DNA from 4 places in the Streptomyces sp. PsTaAH-124 genome. Region 4 is predicted to be linked to each of the others. Evidence: riboswitches for the same ligand, from Rfam matches in the RefSeq annotation. Region 4 holds a riboswitch; each other region holds the start of a gene.
What was found. A riboswitch is a leader RNA that binds a small molecule or an ion and turns the genes downstream of it on or off. The one in region 4 is predicted to bind cyclic di-AMP.
Positions count from the first base shown of each region.

Region 1: it holds a riboswitch for cyclic di-AMP, as region 4 does, so the genes downstream of both, B086_RS0120430 (transglycosylase SLT domain-containing protein) here and B086_RS0110775 (M23 family metallopeptidase) in region 4, are expected to answer to the same signal.
Region 2: it holds a riboswitch for cyclic di-AMP, as region 4 does, so the genes downstream of both, B086_RS0135035 (C40 family peptidase) here and B086_RS0110775 (M23 family metallopeptidase) in region 4, are expected to answer to the same signal.
Region 3: it holds a riboswitch for cyclic di-AMP, as region 4 does, so the genes downstream of both, B086_RS0113455 (transglycosylase family protein) here and B086_RS0110775 (M23 family metallopeptidase) in region 4, are expected to answer to the same signal.

Region 1 covers NZ_KB892173.1:132,117-136,310, reverse strand. The annotation lists gene B086_RS0120440 (LolA family protein) at 1-251, opposite strand, end outside; gene B086_RS0120435 (polyprenyl synthetase family protein) at 685-1,695, opposite strand; cyclic di-AMP (ydaO/yuaA leader) riboswitch at 2,340-2,558, shown strand; gene B086_RS0120430 (transglycosylase SLT domain-containing protein) at 2,563-3,051, shown strand; gene B086_RS0120425 (HAD-IIB family hydrolase) at 3,085-3,897, opposite strand; gene fahA (fumarylacetoacetase) at 4,097-4,194, shown strand, end outside.
Region 2 covers NZ_KB892207.1:296,469-300,662, forward strand. The annotation lists gene B086_RS0135025 (alpha/beta hydrolase) at 1-1,010, opposite strand, end outside; gene B086_RS0135030 (ANTAR domain-containing protein) at 1,183-1,542, opposite strand; cyclic di-AMP (ydaO/yuaA leader) riboswitch at 1,985-2,198, shown strand; gene B086_RS0135035 (C40 family peptidase) at 2,202-2,675, shown strand; gene B086_RS0135040 (ATP-binding protein) at 2,767-3,219, opposite strand; gene B086_RS0135045 (helix-turn-helix domain-containing protein) at 3,438-4,194, shown strand, end outside.
Region 3 covers NZ_KB892166.1:132,332-136,525, reverse strand. The annotation lists gene eno (phosphopyruvate hydratase) at 15-1,295, opposite strand; gene B086_RS0113455 (transglycosylase family protein) at 1,562-2,305, opposite strand; cyclic di-AMP (ydaO/yuaA leader) riboswitch at 2,310-2,475, opposite strand; gene B086_RS0113450 (transglycosylase family protein) at 2,658-3,875, opposite strand; gene B086_RS0113445 (cytochrome P450 family protein) at 4,042-4,194, opposite strand, start outside.
Region 4 covers NZ_KB892163.1:241,679-245,872, reverse strand. The annotation lists gene B086_RS0110780 (aldo/keto reductase) at 1-721, opposite strand, end outside; gene B086_RS0110775 (M23 family metallopeptidase) at 887-1,966, opposite strand; cyclic di-AMP (ydaO/yuaA leader) riboswitch at 1,978-2,135, opposite strand; tRNA gene B086_RS0110770 (tRNA-Met) at 2,525-2,598, opposite strand; gene B086_RS0110765 (dihydrofolate reductase family protein) at 2,645-3,847, opposite strand; gene B086_RS0110760 (mannosyltransferase family protein) at 4,000-4,194, opposite strand, start outside.

The DNA.
Region 1 (4,194 bases), on a different contig from region 4:
GTGGTGATCTTGACGGTGCCGGACAGGCGCTCGACGTCCGACTTGGCGATCTTCTCGATGAGTTGCTGTGCGGTGATCTTCGGCAGGTCGGGGTCACCGGAGTCGGCGAGTGCCGGGACGAGCCCGATGGTCGCCGCCGCCACCCCCACCACCGCGACCGGGACGCCGTAGCGGGCGGCCTTGCGGCGCGCCGAGGCGCGGTCGCCGGCCTCCGGGGTGTCCCTGGTGTCGTCGGATTCGTACGGTGCCATGTGTGCCTTACCTCCGTCGTCGGCGGCGGCTGCCCGTGTGCACTGCTCCCACCCCAAGCCGCCATTCTCACCCGAATCGGTGAGGAGTGGTGTGGTCCGTGCTTCCATCTGACCAAATCGGCCGCGACGAAGCGTCAGACCGCGGAGCCAACTCCGTGTACGCCTGCGGTATGACACACGAGGGCGGCTTCTCCACCACCCCGTAGGGGTCGGGGTGGAGAAGCCGGCCGGAACCCCCGCCGGGACCGGGTCCGGCCGGGTGGAGAGGCGGGACCGGGGGGTGGAGAGAACCGGCGGGAAGAGGCACGTCGGGCCCGGCCGACCGGGGCCCGATCCGGGGAGGCGGGCCTGGCCGACTCGGCGCACCAGCCGACTCGGCGTACTAGCCGAACCGGTGCACCAGCCGACTCGGTGGACCAGCCGAACCGGTGCACTAGCCGACCCGGTGGACCACCGCGTCGCACAGCTGGAGCAGGGCCACCTTGGCGCCGCACTCCTTCAGCGGGGCCAGCGCGGCCCGCGCCTCCTCGGCGTAGCGGACACTGTCCCGCCGGGCCTGTTCGAGCGCGGGATGGGCGCGCAGCGCGGTCAGCGCCTCGGCGTGCCGGGCGTCGTCGCTCAGGTCGGAGTCGAGCAGTTCGCACAGCGCGATGTCCTCGGCGAGCCCCAGCCGGGCGGCGCGCTCGCGCAGCCGCAGCACCGGCAGCGTGGCGACGCCCTCACGCAGATCGGTGCCGGGGGTCTTGCCGGACTCCCGGGAGTCGGAGGCGATGTCGAGCACGTCGTCCGCGAGCTGGAAGGCGACGCCGAGCCGCTCCCCGTACTGCGTCAGCACGTCCACGACCCTCTCGTCGGCGCCGGACATCATCGCGCCGAACCGGCACGAGACGGCCACCAGCGAACCGGTCTTGCCGCCCAGCACGTCCAGGTAGTGGTCGACCGGGTCCCGGCCGTCCTGCGGCCCGGCGGTCTCCAGGATCTGCCCGGTGACGAGCCGTTCGAACGCGAGCGCCTGGACCCGGACGGCCTCCGGGCCGAGGTCCGCGAGGATCTGGGAGGCGCGGGCGAAGAGGAAGTCGCCGGTGAGGACCGCGACCGCGTTGTTCCAGCGGGTGTTGGCGCTGGCCACCCCGCGCCGCACGGCGGCCTCGTCCATCACGTCGTCGTGGTAGAGCGTGGCCAGGTGGGTCAGCTCCACGACCACGGCCGAGGGCACGATCCCCGGCGCGTCGGGGTCGCCGAACTGGGCCGCGAGCATCACGACCAGCGGCCGGAACCGCTTGCCGCCCGCCTTGACGAGGTGCTGGGCGGCCTCCGTGATGAACGGGACCTCGCTCTTGGTGGCTTCGAGCAGCCCTTCCTCGACAGCCGCCAATCCGGCCTGGACATCGGCTTCGAGAGCCTGGTCCCGCACGCTCAGCCCGAACGGCCCGACGACGGTCACGAGGGGTCTCCTGTCTGCTGGTGTCTGCTGGCGCTTACACGGTTTGTCGATAGGTCGCTGCCATCACTCAAGTCAGCGTATCCGGTCACGTTTCGATCACCGATAGCGCCCACCGATACAGGCCAGGTGGTATCGGATCACGACCGATATGTTTTCGATCACCACGTATGAACAGATATTTATCGACTTGCTCTTTCCTGCCTCTCCCTCGCCACCCCGCCCCCCTTCCACCTTCCCCCCTCCCCCGGCTCCACCTCCCCCAGCCTCCCCCCTCACTCCCCCCACCGCGCCCACTCTCCCCCTACACGCCGCCCGTGCCCACGTACGTACGAACAGGGCCAGGGCCTCACCGACCGTGATGCCCGTCACTTCCAGCCTTACGAGTCCGATTTACCCTTATTAGTATTTCAATTCCCCTTGGGGGCAAATGCTCCTGGCCGGATTATTCCGTGAGCTGCATCACGCGCACCCTCACCCCCCGCCACGGCCCGCCGACCCCCCGCTCCCCGTCCCCCGCAAGCGAGTTGACCCTTGGCAATCGCAAAGGATCAAGCGGCCAAAATGCCCTGGATCAAGGTCAACTAGGACGATGTATGCGTCAGGTACTTGTTCGGGACATGTGCTCTCGCATACGTTCCGGGCCAGTCGAGCGGACGCCGAATCCTGCCAGCGCTCGATGACCACCCACCGACAGCTCATGGCAGGAGCGGGGGACCCAGGTAAGTCGCCGGGCCGGAGCGCCGTACGTCCTACGTCGTACGCCGCGCCGGAACGGCTCGGGGTGAAGCCGTGCTCCAAGGAGCCGGCCGGGCACCTCCCCGCCCGAACCCGACAGCTCACCTCGCAGGCGACGGAGAGGAAATCCCCATGTCTGCACGTCGTCCCAGCCGCTCCCGCGCCGCTCGTCTCGTCCGCACCCTCGCCGTCTCCGGCACCGGTGCCGCGATCCTCGCCCTGCCGCTGATCGGGGCGTCCGGCGCCTCTGCGGCCACCCCGACCGCCGCCACCGCCACCACGGCGAGCACGGTCGCCTACCCGAACAACCTGGACGGCTGGATCCGCGAGTCGCTCGCGGTCATGGCCCAGAAGGGCATCCCCGGCACCTACAACGGCATCCACCGCAATGTGATGCGCGAGTCGTCCGGCAACCCGCTGGCCATCAACAACTGGGACTCCAACGCCGCCGCGGGCATCCCCTCCAAGGGCCTGCTCCAGGTCATCCAGCCGACCTTCAACGCCTACCACGTGGCCGGCACGTCGTTCGACATCTACGACCCGGTCGCCAACATCACGGCCGCGTGCAACTACGCCGCCGCGCGCTACGGCTCCATCGACAACGTCAACAGCGCGTACTGACGGGCAGCCGCGTGCCACCGGCACGCGGCGGGCTCAGACGAACAGACGATCGAGGACGACGGCGACGCCGTCGTCCTCGTTCGACGTGGTGACCTCGTCGGCGACCGCCTTCAGCTCCGGGTGGGCACCCGCCATCGCCACCCCCCGGGCCGCCCACCGGAACATGGGGATGTCGTTCGGCATGTCGCCGAAGGCGAGGGCGTCCCCGGGGCCGAGCCCCAGCCGCGCCGCGGCCAGCGCGAGACCGGTCGCCTTGGTGATGCCGCAGGGCTGGAGCTCGACGGTCCCCGGGCCCGACATGGTCACCGAGGCGAGCGGGCCGACCGCGCCGCGGGCCGCCGCCGCCAGTTCGTCGTCGGACAGCCGGGGATGGCGCAGCAGCACCTTGCTGATGGGCGCGCGCCACAGCTCCTCGCGCCGCCCGACCCGCTCGGCGGGCAGCGTCGGGTGCGGCATGCGGTACCCCGGCTCGATGAGCGTGCGGCCGTCCACGCCGTCCTGGTCGACCGCCGCGTACACCTCCCCCACCTCCGCCTCGATCTTGCCGAGCGCGGTCTCGGCCGTCTCCCGGTCGAGCGTGACCGACCACAGCATGCGGTCGGCCCCGGCGTCGTAGAGCTGGGCGCCCTGGCCGCACACCGCGAGCCCGGTGCCGCCGAGGGACCTCAGCAGCGGGCGGACCCGCGGCGCCGGCCGTCCGGTGACGACGAGGTGCCGGGCACCGGCCGCCGCCGCCCGGCCGAGCGCGGCGCGGGTCCGCCCGGACACGGAGTCGTCGCCGCGCAGCAGCGTGCCGTCCAGGTCGGTGGCGATGAGGGCGTACGCGGGGGCAGCGGATGCGGGCATGATCAGAGAATACGGATCCGCCAGGCGGGTGACGGGCGGAAACCGGACGACGCCCCTCCGCCGTGTCGTCCGGGGACCCCCTCGGACACTGCCCAAGACAGCTGCCTCCCCCGTAACGTGTGGCGCGACCACATGAACGTGTGGCCAGACACCCATGTCCCCCATGGAACACCGGCACACGAAAGAGAGGCAGTACCCGATGCCCCCCTTCGAGGTCCCCGAGGGCGACCCCTTCGGTCCGCACAACCTTCCCTACGGTGTCTTCTCGCGCGCCGGATCGCAGGAGCGGACCGTGGG
Region 2 (4,194 bases), on a different contig from region 4:
AGCTCGGACGGGCCGACGACGCCGCCGAGGGGGTGCTCCTTGGCGGTGGCGCGCAGCTGGAGCCACTTGGCCTGGACGGCGGCGCGGGTGGTGCCGAGGTGGAAGCTGGCGTCGTTCTTCGCGACCCAGTCCTGCCAGTCCTTCCAGCGGCCCTCGAAGGCGATGTCCTGGTTGAGGTTGGCCTCGTACCAGATGTTGTCGCGCGACGGGTCGACGACGCTGTCGACGACGATCCGGCGCACATGGCCCGGGAACAGCGTGCCGTAGACGGCGCCGAGGTAGGTGCCGTAGGAGACGCCCAGGTAGTTGATCTTCTTCTCGCCGAGCGCGGCGCGGATGACGTCGAGGTCGCGCGCGGTGTTCGGCGTGGTCATCTGCTGGAGCATGGCGCGGCCGGTGCGCTCGAGGCAGCCCTCGGCGTACTCGCGGGCCAGCTTGCGCTGGGCGCGCTTGTCGGCCTCGGAGCCGGGCACCGGGTCGGCCTTGGGAGCCTTGACGTACTCCTGCGGGTCGGCGCAGGAGATCGGCGTGGAGTGGCCGACGCCGCGCGGGTCGAAGCCGACGAAGTCGTACGCCTTCGCCACGTTCGCCCAGACGGGGTTCTTGGCGGTGACCCGGGTCGGGAAGCGCAGGCCGGAACCGCCCGGTCCGCCCGGGTTGTAGATGAGGGCGCCCTGGCGGTCCTGCCGGGTGCCGGTGTTGCCGATGCGGTCGACGGCGAGCTTGATCTGCTTGCCGTACGGGTGCGCGTAGTCGAGCGGCACCGAGACGTACCCGCACTGGATGGGCTTGGCCAGCCCCCAGTCGGCGGGGCAGTCCTGCCACTGGATACCGGCGTGGGCGGCACGGTCGGCGGCGATCGCCGCGCCGATGGCCTCGCGGTCCTGGCCGTGGCGGCTGTCCGCGCTGGCCGCGGGTGCCGCCACGGCGCCGGCTATCAGGGTCGCCGTGACGAGCGCGCCGGCCGAACCGAGCGCCACCGCCCGGTTCTTCGGTCTGATGACCCTCAAGTGGGACCTCCCCGTACATCGTTGCGAATCGAGTACGGGGGATCCTTCCGGCTGTGAGGCGCCTGAGGACAGGGGTCGTTGACCTTCTTTGCCAATCCGATAACCGGCGTCGGATGTTCCGCTCAGCGGAGACGCGCCCGAGCGCCCGCGCGGACAGGGCGCGGGCGCCGCCTCAGGAGTCGCAGCGGTCCGGGGCGCGGCGCGCGGCGTGCCGGCCGAGCGCCCGCCGCAGCTCCTCCAGCTCGGTGTCGGACAGGGCGCCGCCCTGGGCGAACTTCAGGATGTGCTCGGCGACCGTGCGCACCTTCGTGTTCGTCCGCTGGGAGACCTCGCGCAGCACCCGCCAGGCGCTGTCCGGAGGGATGCGGCCCACGGCCACCAGGGCTCCGATGGCCTGGTCGATGACGGCGTGCGAGGTCAGGCCGCGCTGGAGCTGGGCGATCTCCTCGTGCAGCCGCTCGTGCTCCGCCACCAGGTCGGTGACGGACAGCGGCTGGAGCGGATGCCACCTGGACATCGCGAAGAACGCCATGGAGATCCCCTGGGTCGTCGAACGGCCGGAGTCCTCCTCCAGCTTGCTCCCTGCGGGTCGCGCGCACGACCGGAGCCGGGCGGCGACGGACCTCCGTGGCGGGCGGCCGGGCAGACGGGCGGCGTCTTCGACACGGCGCCCGCGCGGGATCGGATCGGACCGAAACGGACCGAACGGGGTACCGCCTTTCGGCGTAGGCACACCACTTTTTTCCAGGGCCGTTCGGGTTGCGGCGCGTGTCCGCCCGGATGGCGGAACGATTTCTTCCGCTCCTGGTCCGGGGCTCGGCCGGGCGGGAGAAAGCGGTTCGAACGGAACGGCATCCACTCGAACGGACGAGTGGTGAGTAACAACACAAAGCACAGGTTCCGTTGGGATTTTCGGACAGCCGTAGGTGAAGATCCCTGTCTGACGACAAGCCCCCGCCGCAGCGGCGGGGCGGTCCGGGCGGACGCCGAGTCCTGCCACCGCCCGGATGCCCGGTCGACGGAAGTGGATCGGCAGGAGTGGAGGACCCGAGCAAGACGGGTCGCCGGAACGGCCGCGCCACGGCCGGGCCGAGCAGCCCTTGGGGTGAAGCCGCCAGCAGGCGGCCGGGCAACTTCGCCAGCCCGAATCCGACAGGTCATCCTTCACAGGCGGCTGACGAAGGGTTGCGCATGACTGCGCTCAATCGTGTCCCGTCGCTCATGGTCCGGGCCGGAACCGCCTCGGCCCTGACGCTCGCCGCCGTCGGCGGCTCGATCGTGGTGCCCGGTGTCGCCTCCGACGCCTCGGCCGCCACCATGGCGACGAAGGCCCTGAACATCGCGGCGTCCAAGAAGGGCGCCCCCTACCAGTGGGGAGCGACGGGGCCGAGGAGGTTCGACTGCTCCGGGCTCACGCTGTACTCCTTCAAGAAGGCCGGCAAGAACCTGCCGCGTACGGCCGCACAGCAGTACAACAAGTCGCACCACATCTCCTCGAAGAGCCGTCGCGCCGGTGACCTGGTGTTCTTCCACTCCGGTTCGTACGTCTACCACGTCGGGATCTACGCCGGCTCGGGCAAGATCTGGCACGCCCCGAAGACCGGGGACGTGGTGAAACTGGAGAAGATCTGGACCAGGAACGTCTGGTACGGCCGCATCGGCTGACCCGCCCGGGTCGCGGCGCGACGGGACGGCGGACCGGTGCGCCCGCGGACCGGCGGACCGGCGGACCGGCGGACCGACGACGGTCCGTCGGCTACGGCTCGTCCCGGTCCGTGGCCGACGCGGCGCGGAGCGGCCACGGCAGTTCCACGCTCACCGTCTTGCCGCCTTCCCGGGTGGGCCGCACGCGCACCCTGCCGCCGTACTCCGCGCTGAGCCACCGGATGATCACCATGCCCCGGCCGTTGTCCTGCTGGACGGCGGCCGGGAGCCGTCTGGGGAAGCGCGGGTGGCTGTCGGTGACGCCGATGCGCACCTGCTCGTCGTGGTCGAGGGCGAGGTGCACGGTGAAGGTGGGCGACCGGCCGAGGGTGTGCTCCACGGCGTTGGTGGCGAGTTCGGAGACGATGAGCCGTACGGTGTCGGCGGCGTCCGCGTCCGCGGGCAGGCCCCACTCCGTCAGCGTGCCGACCGCGTAGGCACGGGCGGCCGCGACCGAGGCGGGATCGCTCGGCAGCGTGACGGATGCTTCCAGATGGTCTGCCATGACGACGTCGTCCCTTTCCCACGGGGCCGCGGTCCGACAGGAGCGGAGGGTTTCGAGTACGGTCCCGGACTGGTGCTTCGCCGTCAGGTTGCCACCACCGGACCGGTCACGGGTGGCGATCCACCAAGATATGCATATATCTGTCGCTCGAAGCGGTGAACTCTGCGACGGGCGACCGTATGCGCCGTCGGTCCCGGGAGAAGTCAGGAGCGCGTCCCATGCAGCACGGTCCCGCGGTGCGCCGCCGCAAGCTCGGTGCGGAACTGCGCGCGCTGCGCACCGGCGTGGGGCTCACCAGCGGCGAGGCGGCCCGGCTCGTGGGCTGGCACCAGTCGAAGGTGAGCCGGATCGAGACGGGCGCCAGCGGGGTGAAACCGGCCGATGTGCGCACGCTGCTCGACGCGTACGCGGTCCAGGACGCCCAACTGCGCGAGCTGCTCCTGATGCTGTCGGGCGCCGACGACGGCCAGGACCGGCCGCACTGGTGGCACGCCTACCGCGGGGTACTGCCGCCGACGTACCGCGACTTCATCAGCCTGGAGTCCCAGGCCAGCGCGATGCGCACCCTGGAGACCTCGGTGGTCCCCGGGCTGCTCCAGACCCCCGCGTACGCCCGCGCGGTGACCCGGGCCGCGGTGGACGGGCTCGACGACGAGCGGCTGGACGCGCTGGTGGAGGTGCGGCTGGCCCGGCAGGGCGTGCTGCGGGCGGTGCCGCCACCGGCCCTGAAGGTGGTGCTGGACGAGGCGGTTCTGCGCCGGGAGGTCGGCGGCCCGGAGGTCATGGCGCAGCAGCTGGAGCGGCTGGCCGAGGCGGCGCGGCTGCCCCAGGTGTCCTTGCAGGTCCTGCCGTTCACGGCCGGTGCGCACATCGGCATCACCGGCCCTTTCGTTATCTTCTCTTTTTCGAACACTTCTGATCTGGATGTGGTCGTTCTCGACAACTTGACGAGTAGCCTCCACCTCGAACGGAAAG
Region 3 (4,194 bases), on a different contig from region 4:
GGCCGGCGCGCGGCTCAGCCCTTGAAGCGCGGGAACGCGCTGCGGCCGGCGTACACCGCGGCGTCGTCGAGGATCTCCTCGATGCGCAGCAGCTGGTTGTACTTGGCGACGCGCTCGGAGCGGGCCGGGGCGCCGGTCTTGATCTGGCCGCAGTTGGTGGCGACGGCGAGGTCGGCGATGGTGACGTCCTCGGTCTCGCCGGAGCGGTGCGACATCATGCACTTGAAGCCGTTGCGCTGGGCCAGCTCGACGGCGTCCAGGGTCTCGGTGAGCGAACCGATCTGGTTCACCTTCACCAGCAGGGCGTTGGCGCTGCCCTCCTCGATGCCGCGGGCCAGGCGCTCGGGGTTGGTGACGAACAGGTCGTCACCGACGATCTGGACCTTCTCGCCGAGGCGGTCGGTGAGGACCTTCCAGCCGGCCCAGTCGTCCTCGAACAGCGGGTCCTCGAGGGAGACCAGCGGGTAGGCCGCGACCAGCTCCTCGTAGTACTCCGTCATCTCGGCGGCGGAGCGCTCCTTGCCCTCGAAGAGGTACTTGCCGTCCTTGTAGAACTCGGAGGCGGCGACGTCGAGCGCGAGGGCGATCTGCTCGCCGGGGGTGTAGCCGGCTTCCTTGACCGCTTCCAGGATCAGGTCCAGGGCCTCGCGGTTGGAGCCCAGGTTCGGGGCGAAGCCGCCCTCGTCGCCCAGACCGGTGGCCAGACCCTTGTTCTTCAGGACCTTCTTGAGGGTGTGGTAGACCTCGGCGCCCCAGCGCAGGGCCTCGGAGAAGGACTCCGCGCCGATCGGGGCGATCATGAACTCCTGGATGTCCACGTTGGAGTCGGCGTGCGAGCCGCCGTTCAGGATGTTCATCATCGGCACCGGGAGCAGGTGCGCGTTGGGGCCGCCCAGGTAGCGGAAGAGCGGGAGGTCGGACGCCTCGGAGGCGGCGTGCGCGACGGCGAGGGAGACGCCGAGGATGGCGTTGGCGCCGAGCGAGCCCTTGTTGTCGGTGGCGTCCAGGTCGAACATGGCCTGGTCGATCAGGCGCTGCTCGGTGGCGTCGTAGCCGACGAGCTCCGGGCCGATCTGCTCGATGACGGCGAGGACGGCCTTCTCGACACCCTTGCCCTGGTAACGGTTGGGGTCACCGTCACGCAGCTCGATGGCCTCGAAGGCGCCCGTGGAGGCGCCGGAGGGGACGGCGGCACGACCCGTGCTGCCGTCGTCGAGGCCGACCTCGACCTCGACCGTGGGGTTGCCTCGGGAGTCCAGGATTTCCCGGGCTACGACGACGTCGATGGACGGCACGAGCATCTCCTTCGTGGATGTGACGCTGAAAGTGCGGGGCTTGTGAGCCGTGCGACTAGAGCCTAACCGTCCCGGGCCGCCGACCGGCCGACCGACCGTCCCGTGGACAGAGTGACCGTACACATTGTTTCAGCACGGAACAAAGAAGACGGGAACGGGGGTCCGAACGGAAGGTGAAATGCCCCCGCCCCGGCGCGTACGGGGGAGAACGCGCCGGGGCGGGGAGCCCGTGGGGACGGGGGGGGTGGGGCGGTGGCCGCCGCGCCTTACTTCAGGTGCAGCTGCTGGCCCGGGTAGATGAGGTCGGCGTCGTCGACGATGTCCTTGTTCAGCTGGAAGAGCTTCTCCCAGCCGCCCTGGACGTGGTGGGCGGCGGCGATGGAGCTGAGCGAGTCGCCGACGGTCACCTTGTACTCGCCGTCGCCCTTCTTCACCTTCTTGCCGGTGGGGGTGGTGACGGTCTTCTTCGGCGCCGGGCGGTCGGCGGAGCGGCCCGCGGCCTGCTGCTCGGTGGAGCGGGTCGTGGTGCTGCTCTTCTTCGACGAGGACGACGAAGAGGAGGACGACGACGAAGAGGAGGAAGAAGACGAGGAGGACGAGGAAGAGGAGGACGACGAGGAGCTGCCGCCCGAGTACGCGGCGCCGGACAGGCCCTTGCCGCACACCGGCCAGGCGCCCTTGCCCTGGCCCGCGAGGACCTTCTCGGCGATGGCGATCTGCTGGGACTTGCTGGCCAGGTCGGCGCGCGGGGCGTAGGCGGTGCCACCGAAGGCGGCCCAGGTGGAGTTGGTGAACTGGACGCCGCCGTAGAAGCCGTTGCCGGTGTTGATCGACCAGTTGCCGCCGGACTCGCACTGGGCGACCGCGTCCCACTCGGAGGCGGTGGCGGCGGAGGCGTTGCCGGCCGCCATCAGCGGGCCGGCGACGGCGACGCCGGTGACACCGGCGAGTGCGATGGCGCGAGTGGCCTTGGACGGACGACGGTGCTTGCCCTTGCCGGAAAACAGCATGGAAGGATCCCCTCACCGACGCCTGCGAGGTGAGCTGTCGGGTTCGGGCCGGTTGAGTTGCCCGGCCGTGCCTTCCGAGAGGCACGGCTTCACCCCCAGCCGCTCCGGTCAACTGCCCGGCGCGGCACTTACCTTGGGTCCCCCGCTCCTGCCTGCGGCGCTTGACGCGACGACTGTTCCCGTACGGCCGCTGGCAGGATTCGGCGTTGCGGCAGCCGGGGCTCGCGGTGGCGAGCGGTCATGACCGTAGACAGGTGATCCGCCGGATTTCAAAGACGATCAGGGCTTCTGAGACTCATCCCACACTTTCACCGAATAGGACATACAAGGCGAAGTATGACGCGAACTCCCGCTACTTTTGGGCGTTTTCGGTGGGGACATCCAGGCTCTGACCGGCGACGATGTGGTCCGGGTCGGCCCCGATGGCGCCCTTGTTGGCGTCATAGAGCGTGTGCCACCCGCCGTGCAGGCCGAAGGAGTCGGCGATGGACGTGAGCGAGTCGCCGGTGCGCACGGTGTAGGAGTCGGCGGACGAGGCGTGCGCGCCGCCGCCCCGGGAGGCGTGCCGCCCGCCCGTGGCGTCCGCGGCGCCGTCCGTCGCGCCCTCGTCGGCGCTGCCGCCGCGGTGGCGGCCGCCGGAGCCGAGCGCGCCGGTGTCGACGAGCGCCGAAGAGCCGACGTCCTGGACGTAGTTGTCCGCATCGCCGGAGTTGTCACGATCCTGGTCCCCGGTGCCGGTGCGGGTGCCCGTGGACGAGGTGGCATCGGGCGTGCCGGTGCCGTGAGAGGTGCCGGACCCGGCCGGACCGCCCGTCGTCGCGGGCGAGGAAGGGCCGCCGGACGGTCCGGTGGTGGCGCCGTGCGACGCATCGGTCCCGTGCGAGGATCCGGGCGTTTGGGTGGTGTCCGGCGAAGAGCCGGACGAACCGGATGAGTTGTCGGCGTCCTGGGGCGAGTCGGACAGACCGCCCTCGCCCGTACGAGGCTTCCCGGACGCGTCGGAGCCGCCGGAGTCGCCGCCCTTGCCCGTGGAACCGGAGGTTCCGGACGAGGTGGAGCCCTTGTCGTCCTTGTCTCCCTTGCTCCCCTTATCTCCCTTGTCGCCCTTGCCGTCCTTGTCCGACGAGGTGGATCCGTCCGCGCCGGACGCCGAGGAGTCGCCGCCCACGCCCGTGTCGACGTCGGCCGTACCGGAACTCTTGGTGAGCCCGGCCAGCAGCCCGCAGGTGTGCCAGGCGCCGGGCCCCTTGTCGGCGAGGATCTTCTCGGCCACGGCTATCTGCTGGGAGCGGCTGGCCTGGTCGGCGCTGGCCGCGTAGGAGAGGCCGCCGTACGCCTCCCAGTCGTCCTGGGTGAGCATCAGGCCGCCGTAGTAGCCGTGGCCGTTGTCGGCGCTCCAGGAGCCGCCGGTCTCGCACTGCGCCACCTTGTCCCAGGTGGTGCCGTCGGCGGCGCTGGCGCCGGACGCGGCGACCAGCGGGATGGCGATGGCCGAGCCGGTCACTCCGGCGGCGACGAGGAGGGCCGGAGCCTGGCGGGGGCGACGGTGACGACCGTTCCCGGAGAGCATCTGGAGACCTTTCGCACGACGGCAGTGACGGCGCGGCGGCGGGACGGGAGGGCCCCGGCGTCACGCTGATGGGTGAAAGTATCGGGTGACGATCACTTGTCACAAGTTCATGCCGCGCAGATCACATCAACATCACATAGTTGAACACGCGTCATGTTCACCGCCGTCAGCGCCCGGGAACGGGGCCGTTCCCGGTGGTCGTCCCGGGGGCGGGGGCCGGCCCGGGGGCGGGGGCCGGCCCGGGGGCGGGGGCAGAGGCGGGAACCGGGACGGGGGTGAAGCCGACCGGGAGGGTCCGCAGTCCGCGCATGATGAGCCC
Region 4 (4,194 bases):
CCAGGTGCTTGGCCGCGCCCTGCGCGCGCGGGCTGTCGACCGTCGTGCCGGGCCGGTACTTGCCCGTCAGGAAGCCCGCCGCCAGCGCGTAGTACGGCACCGCCGCCAGGCCCGCCCGCTCGGCGAGGTCCCGCAGAGCGCCCTCGTAGGTGTCCCGGGAGACCAGGTTGTAGTGCGGCTGGAGCGCGACGTAGCAGGCCAGACCCTCGCGTTCGGAGAAGTCCAGGGACTCCTTCAGGCGCTCGGCGGAGATGTTGGAGGCGGCGATGTACCGCACCTTGCCCGCCCGCACCAGTTCGTCCAGGGCGCCGATGATCTCCTCGACGGGCACCTCGGGCCGGTCGAAGTGCGTGTAGTACAGGTCGATGTGGTCGGTGCCCAGCCGCTTGAGGGAGGCGTCGGCCGCGGCCTTGATATTGGCGGCGGACAGGCCCTGGAAGTCGGGGTGCTGGCTGACCTTGGTGGCGACGACGACGTCGGAGCGGTTGCCGCGCTCCTTGATCCACTTGCCGATGATCGTCTCGGACTCGCCGCCCCGGTGGCCCTCCACCCAGGCCGAGTAGGAGTCGGCGGTGTCCAGGAAGTTGCCGCCGGCCGCCGTGTAGGCGTCCAGGACGGCGAAGGACCGCTCCTGGTCGGCGGTCCAGCCGAAGACGTTGCCGCCGAGGGCGAGCGGGAAGACCTCGAGGTCGGACGAGCCCAGCTTGTGCAGAGAAGTCATGTGATCCATCAACGCCCCCGGCGGAGCAGCCCATTCCGCGCCCCGCCGGTCCCGGGCGCAAAGCTTGCGCAAACCACCCGGACGGCTGGCGACGCGCCCGCAGCCATGCCCCCCCCCCGGCCCGGGGGATCAAGGGATCGGGGGATCAGGCGGACGGACAGGGCATCAGGGGGTGAGGCCCTTGGCCTGGAGCCAGGCCATCGGGTCGATGCCGGACGCCTGACCGCCCGGGTGGACCTCCAGGTGCAGATGCGGACCGGTGACGTTGCCGGTGGCGCCGACCCGGCCGATGACCTCGCCGGTGGCGACCTTCTGCCCGGCGCTCACGCTGATCGACGACTGGTGGCAGAACCACAGCTCGGTGCCGTCGTCCAGGGTGAGGATCGTGCGGTAGCCGTAGGCACCCGCCCAGCCGGCCTCGGTGACGGTGCCGCTGTGGATCGCCTTGATCAGGGTGCCGGTGGGCGCGGCGAAGTCGAGGCCGGTGTGGTGCCCGGAGGACCACATGGAGCCGGCCTGGCCGAAGGTGGAGGTGATCGTGTACGAGGAGGTCGGCAGCGTGTACTGCTTGGCCAGCTCCGCCAGCCGCGCCGCCTCGGCCTTCTTCCGGGCCTCCTCCTCCGCCTTCTTCTTCTCGGCGGCGGCCTTGGCCTCGGCCTCCTGCTTCGCCTCGGCGGCGGCCTCGTCCGCCTGCCGGGCGGCGCGCTGGACGGCGGCCTGCTCGGTGGCGGCCTCGGCCCTGGCCGCGACCTGGGCCTGCTGCTGCTCGGCCTGGGCCATGATCCGGTTGCGCAGCGCCTCGCCCGCGCCGGACGCGGCACGGGGAGCGGCCGTCGTCCCGGCCGGTGCGGCGGTGACGTCGCTGAGCGCGGTGGCGGAGCCCTCGTGGCGCTCCTTGGCGGAGCCGCCGTCGAAGAGGGAGCCCACGGAGGCGGGCAGCGCGTGCAGGTCCGGCACGTCGGGCAGCGAGATCGCGACCGGCGGCTTGCCGGTGTTGGCGCTGGCCATGCCGCCCGCGCCGACGGCCGCTATGACGCCCACGCCGAGCACGGTGGAGCTGCGGGCCAGCCCGCCGCCGCGCTGCTTGGCGACGCGGTGCCGGCCGCGCACGGGGCGGAGGGAGTCCTCGGTGGGGTTCCACTCCTCCACGGGGCCCTCGTCGGGGGTCCGGCCGCCGTAGCCGAAGGAATCGGTGCGCTGGCTCGGCATGAACGGGGCTTCTGGGGCAGGCCGGTTGGACGCCACGCGGGCGTGCTCCTTTCCTTCCGTCTCGCCTACCGGGTTAGCTGACGGGTTCGGAGCGGGAAGGTCTCCTACGCGCGTCAACCGGCCGTACACATACGGCGGATGATGCCCGATTCACCCCAAATTGGTGGTTCCCCGGTTCCCTTGCGGGATTCGGCGCGCGCGCACGGAGCCGCCTCTGATGACGGCTGGGACGACCGCGCTGCGTTATCGAACGTTAATAGACCCGGGCCTCCGATTCCAAGCCGCCCGCCTTGATCATTAAACCTTTTTGGCCAAGACGTACACCCCAGAGATGACGAAACCAGGGCGAGTTGACTGAACTTCAGGCCATTTCCGGCGCGCGACGACGGCGCGGACGCCCACGAGAGAAGTGATGGTGTGTCAGTTGTTATGCGGACGGGCACGGGCCGGTCACGCGAGGTGACATCGGCCAAGGGGCGACCGGGAGCCGGAATAGCGCAGAAGACCGCAGCAGAGAACCACGGAAGACCGCCGGAAGCCCGGAAAACACTCAGGGCCGGAATCCGTTTCCGGATTCCGGCCCTGAGTCTTCAGTAGCGGGGACAGGATTTGAACCTGCGACCTCTGGGTTATGAGCCCAGCGAGCTACCGAGCTGCTCCACCCCGCGTCGTTGAGATAACTGTACCTCACCTGCGGGGTGGATTGCACACGCGTTACGGCAGGTGCCGGTTCGGCTCCTTGGCCAGGGCCTCGAACTCCGGCAGCACCACGACGTCCGCGCCCTCTGCCGCCAGCACCCCGGAGCCGTCGGCGGACTCCACGAAGGTGTCCGGCTCCCGCCACGCCGTGACGACCCGCCGCACCCCCGCGTCCAGAATCAGCCGGGCGCACGGCCGCGGCCGGGAGGCGCGTCGGGCGCACGGTTCCAGGCTGCTGTACACCGTGGCCCCGGGCAGCCGCGGGTCCACCGGGTCGACCTTGGCGAGCGCGGCCTCCTCCGCGTGCACCACCGGGTCACCGGCCTCCCGCGAGTGGCCCCGGGCCAGCTCGGTGCCGTCCGCCGCGACCACCACCGCGCCCACGCTGAACGCCGTGCGCGAGGGCGGGCACTGCGCGGCCAGCTCGCAGGCGATCCGCAGCCAGTGCCGGTCGGCGGGCACGGCGCCGGTCCCGGTGCCGGGGGCCGTGGGCTCGTAGCGCATGAGGACGACGTCCCCGAGGGCCCGGGTCTCCAGCAGCCGCAGCCGTCCGGCCTGGTACGCGCCCGGCCCGAACAGGCGCGGCGCCGCCGGGTCCCCCACGATCAGCGGCGCGACCACGAGCTGGAGCTCGTCGGCGAGCTGCTGCCTCAGCAACTGGGTGTGCACCGTGCCGCCGCCCTCGACCATGAGCCGGCGCACCCCGCGCACGTCGTGCAGATGCTCCAGCAGGCGCCGCCAGTCGAGCGCCGCGCCCAGCGGGACTACGGAGACGGAGGCGGCGCCGGTGGCGGGGACGGGGGCGGTGGCGGGGGACGCGGCATCGGGATCCTCGGATCCGGGGGCCGTACCGACGCCCGCGCGGCGCAGCCGTTCGGCGCCCTCGTCGGTCGTGTAGACGGCCTTCTCGCCGCCCGTGTGCCAGAAGCGCGCCCGCGGGTCCAGCTCGCCGGTGGCGGTGACCGTGACCTTCAGCGGATGCTCCGCCCGGCCGGCGGCGACCCGGGCCGCGCGGCGCTCGGGCGCGTTGACCAGCAGGCGGGGGTTGTCGGCGCGCAGGGTGCCGGCGCCGACGAGGATGGCGTCGGAGGCGGCCCGCACCGCGTCGACCCGGTCGAAGTCGGCGGCGCCGGACAGCAGCAGGCGGTCGGGACCGGTGTCGTCCAGGCAGCCGTCCAGGGAGACGGCGGCGGACAGCAGGACATGGGGCAGGGGCATCGGGGCGCACTCTTTCTCGGAGGCGGACGGACTCGGAGGCGTGGGGGCGCTCGGTTTCTACCCGTCCATCCTCGCGGCCCCGTCCGGAACCTCACCGTCCGCCCCTGGGTCCGGGCGCGTACGTCCCCCGGCGGGGCACCGGCCCGGTGGCGTCACCCGGTCCAGTGTCCCGAGGTGAACGTCACCGCGAGCACCGCCGTCAGCGGCGCGACCACCCCGACGTACGCGTCCTTCACCCAGCGCCGCCGCAGGCTCCAGTGGGCCAGGCCGGTCCACAGCGGCCACCAGATCAGGGTGGCGCGGGGCACGGAGAGGTACCAGTAGGACGTGCCCAGGGCCCACAGGTT